3 linked regions of the Spartinivicinus marinus genome follow. The protein of the gene in region 1 interacts with the protein of each later gene in a pairwise test. Links are inferred from orthologs where the notes say so. Each region holds a gene or a part of one and is shown in the gene's direction. Other genes may lie near its edges.

Region 1 (4,773 bases):
CAGGCAATTCGGATTCACATCAATAATGAGTTGGGTGATCTTGAGGCGGTTTTGGATGCTGCGTTGGAGGTGTTAAAGCCTGGTGGTCGATTGGTGGTGATAAGCTTTCATTCGCTGGAGGACCGTATTGTCAAGCGCTTCATTAAGAAGCATGTAAAAGGTGATGAATTACCACCAGGGTTACCAGTGACGGCTGATCAACTGAATCAGCGACTTAAGGCAGTGGGGAAAGCAGTCAAACCTTCAGGTCGGGAGGTTGATGGTAATGTGCGTTCCCGTAGTTCCATTATGCGGGTAGCAGAGAAGCTTAAGTAACGTTGAGCGGGTAAACATTGGGGTGAGGCTTCCATGCAATTAACGGTTTCAAAGCCAGTGGTCGGATTAAGCCTGTTATTTATGTTGGTAGTGATGTCCGCGCTAGCAGTGGTGTATGTCTCTCACTTAAATCGACAGCAGTTTAACTTGCTGCAGGCGGAGCTGACATTGCAGTCTGAAGCACAAGTGAAGTGGGGGCAGCTGTTATTGCAGCATAGTACGCTCACTACCCCTAGTCGGCTGGACAAAATTGCTACAGGCAAGCTTGCCATGCATATTCCATCAAGCGAGGAAATGGTGATCGTTAAACCATGAGCCAGTTAAACACTCAGGTGCCAGTTTGGCGCTTTCGACTTATTGTAACTGTGCTGGTAGTGGCCTCTGCGCTAGTGGGGTGGCGCATTATTGACTTGCAGGTTATTGACCGTCATTTCCTGCAAAATGAAGGGGCGAAACGAGTAGTTCGTCACTCTGAAGTGGCTGCAACCCGAGGGATTATCTTTGATCGTAATGGTGAGCCGCTGGCTGTTAGCACGCCTGTTGTTACCATTTGGGGAAACCCAAAAGAGCTGAGCCAAACAAAGGCTCAATGGCCTGTCATTGCCAAGCACTTAGGAGTTAGCTCAAGCTACTTTGCCAAGAAAGTGAATGATAACCGTTCAAAGGAGTTTATTTACCTTAAACGACACATGCGTCCTAAGTTGGCTCAGCAACTGTTAGCTGAAAAAGTGAGGGGGATTTATGGTATTGATGAATTTAAACGCTACTACCCGGCAGGTAGAGTGGCAGCCCATATTGTGGGGTTTACCAATATTGATGGTAAAGGCCAGGAAGGAATTGAGTTAGCTTTTGATCATTGGCTAACAGGTAAGCCAGGCCAGGTTCGTTTGTATAAAGATAGAAAAGGACGACTAGTTAGAAGTGCTGAACTGATTAAAAGTGCTCAGCCTGGTAAAGAGCTGTATTTAAGCATTGACCTTCGTGTACAAAACCTAGCGTATCGGGAGTTGGCAAAAGCGGTTAAACGGAATAATGCCTCAGGCGGTACTCTGGTGATATTGGATGTGCAAACAGGGGAAATCTTGGCGATGGTCAATCAGCCCGTATACAACCCCAACAACCGTCGCCGGGTTCGGGCGGGGGCTATTCGTAATCGAGCCATGACCGATATTTTTGAGCCAGGCTCAACACTTAAACCTTTTACCATTGCTGCTGCGCTGGAAACCGGTGAGTTCACATCATCTTCTCTGATTGATACCAGTCCTGGCTATATGATGGTTGGGCGTAAAACAATAAAAGATCACCGCAATTATGGGGTGATTGACATCACCACGGTATTAAAAAAATCCAGCAATATCGGCATGACCAAAATTATTCAGCAAGTGACGGCGCCAACAGTCGCTTCACTGTTACATCGAATGGGGTTTGGGATTGACACTGGTACGGGTTTTCCGGGTGAGAGCACAGGCCTGTTACCTTTGCGCAGTCAATGGCGGGCAACTGAGGAGGCTACCTTATCCTATGGCTATGGTATGGCAGTGACTGCTGTGCAGTTAACCCAAGCCTATGGTGTGTTAGCGAATAGAGGAAAAAAAGTACCGACCACTTTATTGAGACTGGATGAGCAGCCGGAAGCCTCGCAGGTTATTCCCGGTAAAGTAGCACATGATGTTGTAAAAATGCTGACCAGTGTTGTGGAAAAAGGTGGTACGGGTACCCAGGGGGCAATTGATGCCTATCAGGTGGCAGGTAAAACTGGGACAGCGCGCATTGCTGAAGCAGGAGGATATTCAGAGAAAAAACACCACTCGGTGTTTAGTGGTTTGGCACCAGCTGGCAATCCAAGGCTGGCTGCTGTGGTGATGATAGATAACCCCAAAAATAAAAAATATTACGGCGGTGAGGTGGCAGCCCCTGTTTTTTCAAAAGTGGTGGCTGGTTCCTTACAGCTATTAGGGGTATCACCGGATAATTCGGCACGTTTGGCCAAGCGTGGTCGTGACAGGAGTAACAACACATGACAACAAAGCGGGATGACCAATCAATGCTGAAGTTGCCAATAATGCCACTTTCTCGGTTGCTGGCTGCTATCGGTCAAGCCCAAACTGGGTTTGACCCTATTATTTCAGGTGTTGCCATCGACAGCCGGCAAGTGAAACCTGGTGATTTATTTATTGCCATGCAAGGTTATCAAGTAGATGGACGCCGTTTTATTGCGGATGCCTTTGGCCAAGGAGCCGCTGCTGTTTTAGCCGAACAGTCTGGTCAATCAATGTCAGGTCAACAGGTATTAGGCCAACAAGCTGTAATCGAAGTGCCGCAATTGAATAAGCAGCTGGGAAAACTACTTAATGAATATTTTGGTTATGTGACTAACCAGATCAATATCCTGGGTATTACCGGCACCAATGGTAAAACATCTTGTAGCCAGTTTGCTCGTCAACTGCTGAATAAATTAAACATCAATTGTGGTGTGGTGGGAACACTTGGGTATGGCACTACTGACTCTTTAATTCCATTAGTAAACACTACACCTGATGCATTGCAACTACATCAATTTATTTATCAGCTAGTTAACCAGCAAGTACCGTATTTAGCGATGGAAGTTTCATCCCATGGTCTAGCTCAAGGCCGGGTTGAGAGTATTGCTTTTGATGTGGCGATTTTTACTAATTTAACCCGAGACCATTTGGACTATCACCAGACAATGGAAGATTATGCAGCAGCAAAAGCTCAATTATTTTCCAATATTGCTTTGCAACATGCAGTGATTAATCAGGATGATCCTTATGCAGAACAAATGTTGGCGGCTTGTCATCCTGCCTGCCAGCGCTGGCAATATAGCTTGCAAAATACCCGTGCAGATGTGGTTGCCAGTCAAATTCGCTATTTAAATGATGGTATTGTGGCAGTAATTGAAAGCCCTTGGGGCAAAGGGGAAATACACATTTCCTTACTGGGGCATTTTAATTTATCTAATGTGTTGGCAGTCATTACTGGCTTAGCTGCTAATGGTATTGAGTTTAATCGTTTGCTTGATGCGGCTGAAACACTTAAACCTGTGACAGGTAGACTACAAACTGTAAAAAGTGCTGAAGACACCAATGAAAAAAAACAGGGAACAGATAAGCCAGCAGTGGTAGTGGATTATGCTCATACGCCAGATGCATTGGTCCAATTACTGAAAGCGGTTCGCTTACATAGTAATCAGAAAATCATTTGTGTATTTGGTTGTGGTGGGGACCGAGATAAAGGAAAACGCCCCGAAATGGCGCAGGCTGCTTATGAGTATGCTGATCATCTGGTTATTACATCGGATAACCCCCGTACGGAAAACCCTAAAGCTATTTTAGATGATATTTGTCAGGGCCTACCTACTGCCCCAGAGTTACCCATTGACATTATCGAAGATAGAAGAGAAGCCATTCAGGGTGCCATTGAATTAGCTAAAGCCAATGATATTGTGGTTATTGCCGGAAAGGGTCATGAAAATTACCAGGAAATAATGGGCAAACGACTACCTTTTAGCGATTTTGAGCAGGCTACACAAGCATTATTACATTGGAGTAGCCATGATTAAGCGTAATCAACTCAGTACTATTCATCGTCTAATACCTGGTAGCCAGTTACTAGGTGATGACCAAGCTTTTTCTAGTTTAAGTATTGATACTCGTACTATTCAGCCAGATGAATTATTTATTGCTTTAAAAGGCCCACACTTTGATGGCCATGATTATATTGCAATAGCTAAACAACAAGGGGCTGTTGCTGCCGTTGTTGAAAAACCCATGGGTGCTGAAAAAACAGGGGGAAAACTTATTTCTCAGCTCGTTGTTGAGGATAGCCGAATAGCCTTAGGACTGATTGGTCAAATTAACCGTGAAGATTTCTCGGGGCCTTTAGTGGCATTAACAGGGAGTAGTGGTAAAACCACGGTTAAAGAAATGCTAGCGGCTATTTTTAAACAACAAGGCCCTACGTTATCTACTGCTGGTAATTTAAATAATGATTTAGGCGCTCCGCTAACGTTAAGTCGTTTAACGGCGGAACACCGGTATGCGGTTATTGAGCTTGGCGCTAATACTATAGGAGAAATTGCTTACACGAGTCGATTAAGTCAGCCTACGATATGCCTGATTAATAATGTTATGGCCGCTCATTTAGAAGGGTTTGGCTCGTTAGAAAATACCGCGCAAGCTAAGGGTGAAATTACCCAAGGGTTAGTGAATAACGGTACTGCAATATTTAATGCAGACGATCAGTTTTTTGATTATTGGAAAACACTGTTATCAGGCAATCAAAAATTATTAAGTTTCAGTGTTACAAATACTGAAGCAAATGTATATGCAACTCATGTTGAGCTTATTGATCAGGGATTTCAGTTCAAAATACATCTACTGGATCACTGTTTTAGCGTAACGCTTCCCTTACCAGGACGGCATAATATCGCAAATGCTC
Region 2 (4,387 bases), 2.3 Mb from region 1 along the record:
CCGAGCTGGCAGAGTCATTTGAGTCTGGTGAAACTAGTTTTTGGTTGAGTGCGTTGATTCGCCTGGCCATATTTTCCATCAGGTTAAGGCAAACCCTGGGATGAGTTTGAATGAGGTTAATAAACTGGTCTTTAGGTACGGCCGTTAGGGTGCAGTCATCTTTGGCGATCACAGTTGCTGAGCGTTTTTCTTGAGTAAACATAGCCATGGCACCAAAGATCTCATCCTGATAAATGTTGCCTACTTTTACTCCACGTACATAAACTTCGGCGCGTCCTGTCATCAAGATAAAAACGTGGTCGGCTTGCTCACCTTCACTAATAATAGTGTCTCCTGCTTTTGCTTGGAGAAAACCAGTTGCAGGTTTATCACTATATGGGGTGAGTCGAGATAACCCATCAGCTAATACAGCTGCATAACCAACCAGATATTTAGTAAGCAAAGTCTGTCTGGCTGGGTCGGCCTGAATGTGTTCAAAAAAAGCCTTGCGATCATAAGGAATCAGCTCAATAGGGTCTTTACTGCTGTATTTACATTTTGGCAGGTTAAAGCCTTGTCTTAACCCGACGATGTCACCCTCTTGCATGTAAAAAACTTCACGCTGATTAATCGAACCTGCGAGCTTTCCCTCGCAAATTAAAAAAACTTGGTCAGGATCATGCTGAGTATAAAGGTCAGCAACGGAGTCTAAATAGATATTGGCTGCCTCGCTGGGCAGTCCATTAACAAGCTGGGCAGGGATTAGCTGCAGCTCTGAAATGACTTCACTGATATAGGGGAATTGCTCTCCCACCAAGTACATGGTTGTAGCCTTAAATTAACAATAAGCCATGTTTACTGGCTGACTGCACTGGGTTCTTTGGCCTCTGCTTCCCGTATCAACCTTTCTTTTAATGACGGGTCAAGCTGGTTCCAGTGCGCATTGAGTAGAGCACCTTCTAGTGCATATAACAACACTTTAGATACTTTGAATCCGCGTGTTTTAATTTTGCAATAGGCTTCCACGGCACCAATTTGCTCTAGTGTTTCGCGGTCTCTAATGCCAACGGCATTAAGCCATTGAACGGATGTTTTCCCTAGGTTTTTCAGCTCGATTAAATCTGTTGCCATCTTCGAGTCCTTGCCCTCTGAAAATACCAAGTTGCTCAGGTGACAACAAAACTTCATATCATTCATCATCGAGTTTGCCACCTTGATATAAATAATAGCTGATTATTGTGCCTTGTATGATAATTGATCAGAAACTCGGCTAAATTTTTATTGTATGGTCTGGGCATCGCTTGATGTGACTCAGTTACATATCAGTGTAAACCTGTTGAGTTTTCAGCCTTGGTCTTTTTTGATAGCCAGTCTAAAAGCCTCTCTAAGAGGACTACCACTAGTTGCCGTACACTTAAAAAGTGAGAAATTTCCCTCAAATTGTTGGTTTGCTCTGAAAATCAGCAGCCTAATCGAATACACTTTAGCCAACTATTTTGTAAGACAACTGACGCAAGAAAAATATAAGTGCTTCGCTTTGAAGTAGTGAGTAGCCAGGGTGTTATGTGAACCAAACATATCATGTAAGTAACAAACCTTATTATCAGCATAACTAGACTCGTTTATTGTGCTGACAAATTAGCCAGTAAAGTATCTGAGCTATCGAAAAGCTTCTAAGCATTAATATCTGATTGCAGTCTGACGGTCTTTAGGAAAAAACATAAACACATGACTGAACGTATTCGCACTGGCAGGCAGCCAGCCAACAAAAGTAAGAAGTCAAATGGAAAGGCCAAAAAAGGAGGCTTTTGGAAGAAGCTATTTAAGCTAACAGCTGTGTTGTTAGTCATTGGTGGTGTTCTATTTGCCGGTTATGCCAGCAAGCTAGATATTGAAGTAACAGACAGGTTTGAAGGCAAAAAGTGGGCAATTCCTGCAAAAGTCTATGCTCAGCCATTGGAGTTATTCTCCACTAGAAGAATTAACGCGAAGCAGCTGACGCAACAGCTGGATCAGCTTGGTTATCAGCCTGTTAGCTATGTTGAGCGTGCGGGACAGTTCCATCAAAAAGGCAATACAGTCACTGTAAAAACCAGAGGGTTTCAGTTTGATGATGGCTATGAAGAGTCAGCTCTGCTAAAAATTACTTTTCAAAATAAACAAATTAAAAAGGTAGTAGATCAAACGGGCCAAGAAGCTTTAGCACGCCTAGAGCCACAGTTAATTGGTGGCATTTACCCTGCCTCAAATGAAGACCGCTTGTTAACCAAATTGGATCAGTTACCTGAAACTTTTATTCCTACTTTATTAGCGGTAGAAGACAGAAATTATTATGACCATTGGGGCGTGTCACCCAAGTCAATTATTAGAGCATTTTATATCAATTTTAAAACAGGAAGAGCTGTTCAAGGTGGATCAACTTTAACTCAACAGTTAGTAAAAAATTTATATTTGTCGAATGAGCGTAGCCTGAAAAGAAAAGCCAATGAAGCTATTATGGCTGGTTTATTAGATTTTCATTACGACAAAGATGAAATACTCGAAACTTATATCAACGAAGTGTTTTTAGGTCAGCAAGGTAATCGCGCTATTCATGGATTTGGCTTAGCCAGCCAGTTTTTTTTCGGTCAGCCTATTAATGAGCTGTCAGTTGAGAAGGTTGCTCTGTTAGTTGGCATGATTAAAGGTCCTTCTCAATACAACCCCCGCCGTAAACCTAAAAATGCCCTTAAGCGTCGTAACCTGGTGCTAAAAGTAATGGCGCAACAAGGGGTAATTACTGAGCAGGAAGCAAACCAGGCTAAGCAGAAACCTTTAGGCGTGGTGAAGCATAGCAAGGTACAAATGAACCACTATTATGCTTACCTTGACCTGGTTAAAAGACAGTTAAAGCGTGACTATGATGAAGATAACCTAACTTCTCAAGGGCTGAGAATCTTTACAAACCTCGACCCTATCGTTCAGCAGCAAGCTCAAAAAAGCCTGACTGAAACCCTGAAAAAAATCAGAAAATCTAATGAAAAGCATAAAGCGTTACAAGGTGCTATGGTGGTTACAGCACCAGGTAGCGGTGATGTGCTGGCAGTAATTGGTGATCGTAAGGCAGGTTATACAGGATTTAACCGAGCAGTAGATGCCCAGCGCCATATTGGCTCTTTAATTAAGCCAGTAGTGTTCTTATCTGCGCTGACACAACCTGAACAGTATACTTTGGCTACTTTTGTGGATGACAGCAAAGTCAGCATTAAAACTCAGGATGGTCAGTTGTGGGAGCCAAACAACTTTGATCATAAAAGCCATGGTGCAGTGCCCTTACATGAGGCTTTGGCTAAATCCTATAACTTGGCAACAGCGAATATAGGGCTGACTGTAGGCGTGGAAAAAATACTACAGTTACTTAAAATAATGGGGGCTGATCAGGAGTTTCCTGCCTATCCCTCTTCACTGTTAGGTGCTGTAGCCATGTCGCCTGTGGATGTAGCTACTGTTTATCAAACTCTAGCAGGGGGGGGCTTTAAAGTACCACTCAGGACGATACGAGCTGTTTTGGATGCTGAAGGCAAACCACTGCAGCGTTACCCGCTGGCTATACAGCAAGTTATTCCTAGTGAATATGTACACCTACTACAATATGCAATGCAAGAGGTTATGCGAGAGGGAACTGGTAGAAGAGCCTACCGGTTGTTAAACAACAAAGTGCGTGTTGCAGGTAAAACTGGCACCAGTAATGAGCAAAGAGATAGTTGGTTTGCTGGCTATTCTGAGGACTACTTAGCAGTTGTCTGGATGGGGCATGATGATAATAAACCAACACCAGTAACAGGTAGTAGTGGTGCATTAAGGGTTTGGACAGACTTTATGTTTAATGTAAACCCTAAGTCACTGCGACCAAAAGTGCCTGACCAGGTTCGTTATGTATGGGTAGATGAAATTAGTGGCATGCTTGCCAATGAGTCTTGTGCAGGTGCACGTTACTTACCATTTATTAAAGGCTCTGAGCCTCAGGAAGAATCTTCCTGCATTATTCGTCACCAACCTCAAAGGAGAGGGTCTAAGGTGGTAGATTGGTTCAGAACTCTGTTTCGCTAGTCGGGGGCAATGATAGTGTTTCAACAAACAAGCATATTTCAGTTTCAGCTTAAAACATCGTGGTTTAAACCAGCAATTATTGGCGGAATGCTGGCTGTATTAACTGGCTGTGTACAGCACGCATATATTCCATCATCACAAGACCCTGGTCGGGATATGCGGCCTGAAGTGGTGGATGTTGCTCCGGCCCCTGCTGCTCGTCCTGAATATCGTCAGCCTCAGGTAGTGACTCAACCTCGCCAAGAAAATCAAGATCAATATGCTTATGTAACACCTGATTACCCAGACTCTGGAGTGAGCAACAATCCCGCTGCTCGTC
Region 3 (4,193 bases), 2.6 Mb from region 1 along the record:
GTTACACAACAAGACCCAAAAGGTGTACACAAGATGAAATGTACAAAATGCAAACAAGGCTTTCTTACACCTATCAAACTTGAACCTACTTTCCCCTGCCTTGAATGTAGCGAGTGTCAAGGCCATTGGTTGTATTTGGAAGACTATCTTCGTTGGTTAGAGCAATCTTCTACTGAGGAAACACTTGAATCACAAGTAAATGAGCACATAGAAGTTGATGACAGCAAACAAGCTTTATTATGCCCCGAAACGGGCCGTATCATGCTCAAATACAGAATTTCTGCCGATAATTCCCATAAAGTTGACTTAAGCCCTGAAGTCAATGGTATTTGGTTGGATAAAGGTGAGTGGACCTTATTAAAAAATGAAGGGCTAGCCCGGAAATTAAACCAAATTTTTACAGAACCCTGGCAGCGTAAAATTCGAGAAGAAACAGCTCAACGTAATTTTGCAGACCAATATCAAAATACGTTTGGTGAAGCTGATTATGAAGAGCTCAAGCATATGCGAGAATGGCTCAATAGCAAAAAAAACAAACAATCTATGATTGCTTATTTATTAGCAGAAAACCCTTATTCAGCCCTACATTAAATTCGTACTACCCCTAAAGTACTACCCCTAAAGTACTACCCCTAAAGTACTACCCCTAAAAATAAGGGGTAGACCGATTATTTTTTCTCAGTGCAATTTAAGCCTTGGTCTTAACACCTTATTAAGTTTGTCACTTAACCAATAAAGTACGGTTAAAAAATGTCCATGCAAGCTACTTTGATGCATTCGATAAAGCATTTGATATGACCAGCGGGCAAGAATCCCCTCTAACATCAGCGAGCCTTTCAATAGCCCTCCCATGAGCTGCCCAACAGCCCCATAGCGACTAAATGAAACCAAAGAGCCATGATCTTTAAAACAAAAGTCGGCATAGTTATTAACCTTATCTACCGAACTTTGGTTTGTTATCAAATGGGTAATAGCTTTCGATAAATAAACTGCCTGTTGATATGCTACCTGGGCTCTGGGTGCTAAAGGACGTGCACCTTCTTGTAAAATGCACTCTGCACAATCGCCTAATGCAAAGATGCTTGAGTCTTGCTTAGTTTGTAAATTAGGCATTACTTGTAGTTGGTTGAGTCGATTGGCAGTTAAGCCTTCAATCGAGGCTAAAATTTCAGGAGCTTTTACGCCAGCCGCCCAAATAAGTAAATCACCTTCAACCAGATTACCATTACCTAGAGCCACTCCTTGTTGGGTCACTTTGACCACTGACTCGCCAGAAACGATATTCACAGACAGCTTTGCCAATTCATGTTCAGCAGCGTGACTAATTCGTTCTGGTAGTGCAGGCAATATTCTAGGAGCCCCCTCAATAATGGTTATGTTTACTCTATCAACAGGAACCTGTTGATTATTATAGTGAGCCAGCTCAAAGGCTGCGTGTCTTAACTCTGCGGCTAGCTCAACTCCTGTAGCACCAGCCCCAACAATGACAACACTTAGTGGCTTATTCGGGTCCTGCTCTAACTGGTTATAGTGCCTGAGAAAAAGATGATGAAACCGCTTAGCCTGATAGAAACTATCCAGGGTTTTACAGTTCTCTGCTACCCCTTCAATTCCAAAATTATTGCTGTTACTACCAATAGCAATGACCAAGTAGTCATAGTCTATTTCTCTAGCAGGCAGAATTTCTTCTCCTTCAGAATCTAATAAAGGCGCTATAGATACCTGCTTGTTTGTTCGATTAACTCCGATTAGCTTACCTTGCACAAACAAATAATGGTTTCGCTTAGCATGAGCTTTGTAGCTTACTTCATTTGCTGTATAGTCAATAGATCCTGCAGCCACCTCATGCAATAAAGGTTTCCACAAATGGGTTTCAGCTTGATCTACCACGGTAATTCTAGCTAGCTGCTTTTTACCTAATTTTTTACCAAGGCGAGTTGCTAACACCAACCCCCCGGCACCACCACCAATCACAACAATATGGGGTACAGTCTTGCCACCATTCATTAAGTTAACCTCATAAGTCCAAAAAATTTAAGTAATTCGGATGGTAACGCAAGCCAATAAAATTCAGTAGTTTAATAATGGATAAAAGACTTAATAAATATAATTAATATGTATTTTAAATAATCAACATATTTCGTTAAACTGACGGTTATATTTTTCCTTCCTTAAATAGTCGTATAAATACGCATCTCCAATCACTAACCAATCTTGTAGGCTATTTACAGTCAAAGCAAATAATAGATAAATAACGAACTTCCCTTCAGAGGATAAGTCTTACCAACTTTTAGCTGTTTTAGCTGTGGAGTACTAAGTGGCCAAAAAAAAGCCATCAAAAACAAAGAAATCCTGGTTATCACTAGCTCTAACAAAAGTAAGACGATTCTGTTTAAAACTGGTCGTTTTTTTACTGGGTGTCAGCTTTAGCATAACTGTTATGTTACGTTGGCTCGACCCACCTACAACCGCTTATATGATCCAACGCAAATTAGGTGTAAACCTACCAGGGCCTGCCTGCCAGAGTATTTCTTACCAATGGCAGAACTGGCAAAATATTTCACCAGAACTAGCTTTAGCTGTAATTGCAGCCGAAGATCAACGTTTTCCTGAGCACCTAGGCTTTGACTTTAGAGCTATCCAGCAGGCAATCAAAGATGGCATAAGCACCGAACGGTTACGTGGTGGTAGCACTATTAGTCAACAACTAACCAAAAACTTGTTTCTTTGGCCTGAGCGTAGCTTACTGCGAAAAGGCCTGGAAGTTTACTTCACTGCTCTTATCGAGCTAACCTGGCCCAAACAACGTATTCTTGAAGTGTACTTAAATACTATCCAGTTTGACTCTTGCACTTTTGGCGTTGAAGCGGCCAGCGATGCCTTCTTTAATCGATCAGCCAGCCAGATTACCCGCCCTCAAGCTGCATTGATGGCCGCTGTACTACCAGCACCTCACAGATTAAAAGTGACCCGCCCAACTCAATACCTCCGACGAAAGCAGTCCTGGATAGTGCGCCAAATAAAACAACTCGGTGGTAAGCATTTTTTAGCTCAAATAACAAACAGCTAGCTATGCCCTGACTCGTAAGCCCGACTATTGCTTAATGTTGATTGTAAGGTATTATATTTTAATACTTCCGCTAAAAAAGAAAGCTGAGCTAGTGCTCCAAATCGTTAGCTGCAAGCCTTGTTCTGTAGGACTGGCGTACTTAATTCAAGGAAGTGTTACACCACACCTATCAATCTACTTAAAGGGAGTCACTCAAGTGTCTCTTATTTACAGGATGCAACTCTAGATGTCTCAAATTAACGAAATTATTGCAACCCTGAAAAAAACTTTAAAAGCCCATGGCTTAACTTACGCCGATGTTGCAGCGCACCTTCACTTATCTGAAGCAAGTGTTAAGCGATTATTTGCAAGTAAACAGTTTTCCTTGGATCGATTAGAATCTGTCTGTCAAATGATGAATATGGAGATAGTTGACCTAATCAGTCAAATGAAACAGCTTAAACAAGCGCCAGAAGCACTAACTGCCGAACAAGAAACCAAATTAGTATCTGATATCAAACTATTACTGGTTGCTATTTGTGTATTAAACCACTGGCGATTTGAAGATATCTTAAACGAGTATAAATACACTGAAGCTGAGCTAATTCAATTATTGGCAAAACTAGACAAACTCGGAATTATTGAATTACTACCAAAAAATAAAATAAAACTATTAGTGGATAGTAATTTTTCATGGCTAGAAAATGGCCCAATAAAACAGTTCTTTCTCAAACATGTTAAAAGCGACTTTTTTAACGACCAGTTTGACAAGCCCAATGAACTACTGCTGTCAGTTAATGGCATGCTAAGCCAAGGGTCTATTTCTATATTGCAAAAAAAACTCTCTCAAATTGCTAATGAGTTCACCACCCTTCACCATGAAGATCTAAAGTATCCATTAGCAAAACGTGAAGGTACTTGCTTGGTAATAGCAATGCGGCCATGGGAGCTTGAGGTTTTTCATGCTTATCGAAGAATATAACTCTCCTGCTACAGCCTCAAAACATAGTAGCAAGTATTGTTGGCTTAGTGCCCTAGCTGCTACAACTTTAGTATTTTGCTTATTTTTTTCTCGCCTTGGCCTAGCTGATGGCTATCAGCATTTACTTGAACTCAGCAGCAACCCTGATGTCACTATCGCCCC

What was found.
Region 2: the proteins of OQE68_RS19110 (region 1) and mrcB interact in binary tests that used the Escherichia coli proteins (3 or more experiments, as listed by UniProt). The link is inferred for Spartinivicinus marinus from one-to-one orthologs.
Region 3: the proteins of OQE68_RS19110 (region 1) and mtgA interact in binary tests that used the Escherichia coli proteins (3 or more experiments, as listed by UniProt). The link is inferred for Spartinivicinus marinus from one-to-one orthologs.

The regions. Positions count from the first base shown.
Region 1 is NZ_JAPJZK010000001.1:4,257,604-4,262,376, forward strand. What follows is about bases 1-2,981. They hold OQE68_RS19110 (peptidoglycan D,D-transpeptidase FtsI family protein), read left to right. Parts: upstream 1-626; coding sequence 627-2,336; downstream 2,337-2,981. Other genes in these bases: rsmH (16S rRNA (cytosine(1402)-N(4))-methyltransferase RsmH), read left to right, coding at 1-315; ftsL (cell division protein FtsL), read left to right, coding at 349-630; OQE68_RS19115 (UDP-N-acetylmuramoyl-L-alanyl-D-glutamate--2,6-diaminopimelate ligase), read left to right, coding at 2,333-2,981. Outside these bases: more of OQE68_RS19115, read left to right, coding at 2,982-3,895; OQE68_RS19120 (UDP-N-acetylmuramoyl-tripeptide--D-alanyl-D-alanine ligase), read left to right, coding at 3,888-4,773. UniProt on the Escherichia coli protein: Essential cell division protein that catalyzes cross-linking of the peptidoglycan cell wall at the division septum. Required for localization of FtsN.
Region 2 is NZ_JAPJZK010000001.1:1,951,203-1,955,589, reverse strand. What follows is about bases 1,311-4,387. They hold mrcB (penicillin-binding protein 1B), read left to right. Parts: upstream 1,311-1,707; coding sequence 1,708-4,068; downstream 4,069-4,387. Other genes in these bases: OQE68_RS08875 (tetratricopeptide repeat protein), read left to right, coding at 4,084-4,387. Outside these bases: OQE68_RS08890 (Crp/Fnr family transcriptional regulator), read right to left, coding at 1-802; OQE68_RS08885 (TfoX/Sxy family protein), read right to left, coding at 835-1,110. UniProt on the Escherichia coli protein: Cell wall formation. Synthesis of cross-linked peptidoglycan from the lipid intermediates.
Region 3 is NZ_JAPJZK010000001.1:1,614,600-1,618,792, forward strand. The notes cover bases 1,311-4,193. They hold mtgA (monofunctional biosynthetic peptidoglycan transglycosylase), read left to right. Parts: upstream 1,311-2,317; coding sequence 2,318-3,070; downstream 3,071-4,193. Other genes in these bases: OQE68_RS07465 (NAD(P)/FAD-dependent oxidoreductase), read right to left, coding at 1,311-2,007; OQE68_RS07475 (helix-turn-helix domain-containing protein), read left to right, coding at 3,297-4,031; OQE68_RS07480 (hypothetical protein), read left to right, coding at 4,012-4,193. In the rest of the region: OQE68_RS07460 (TFIIB-type zinc ribbon-containing protein), read left to right, coding at 34-591; more of OQE68_RS07465, read right to left, coding at 679-1,310. UniProt on the Escherichia coli protein: Peptidoglycan polymerase that catalyzes glycan chain elongation from lipid-linked precursors. May play a role in peptidoglycan assembly during cell division in collaboration with other cell division proteins.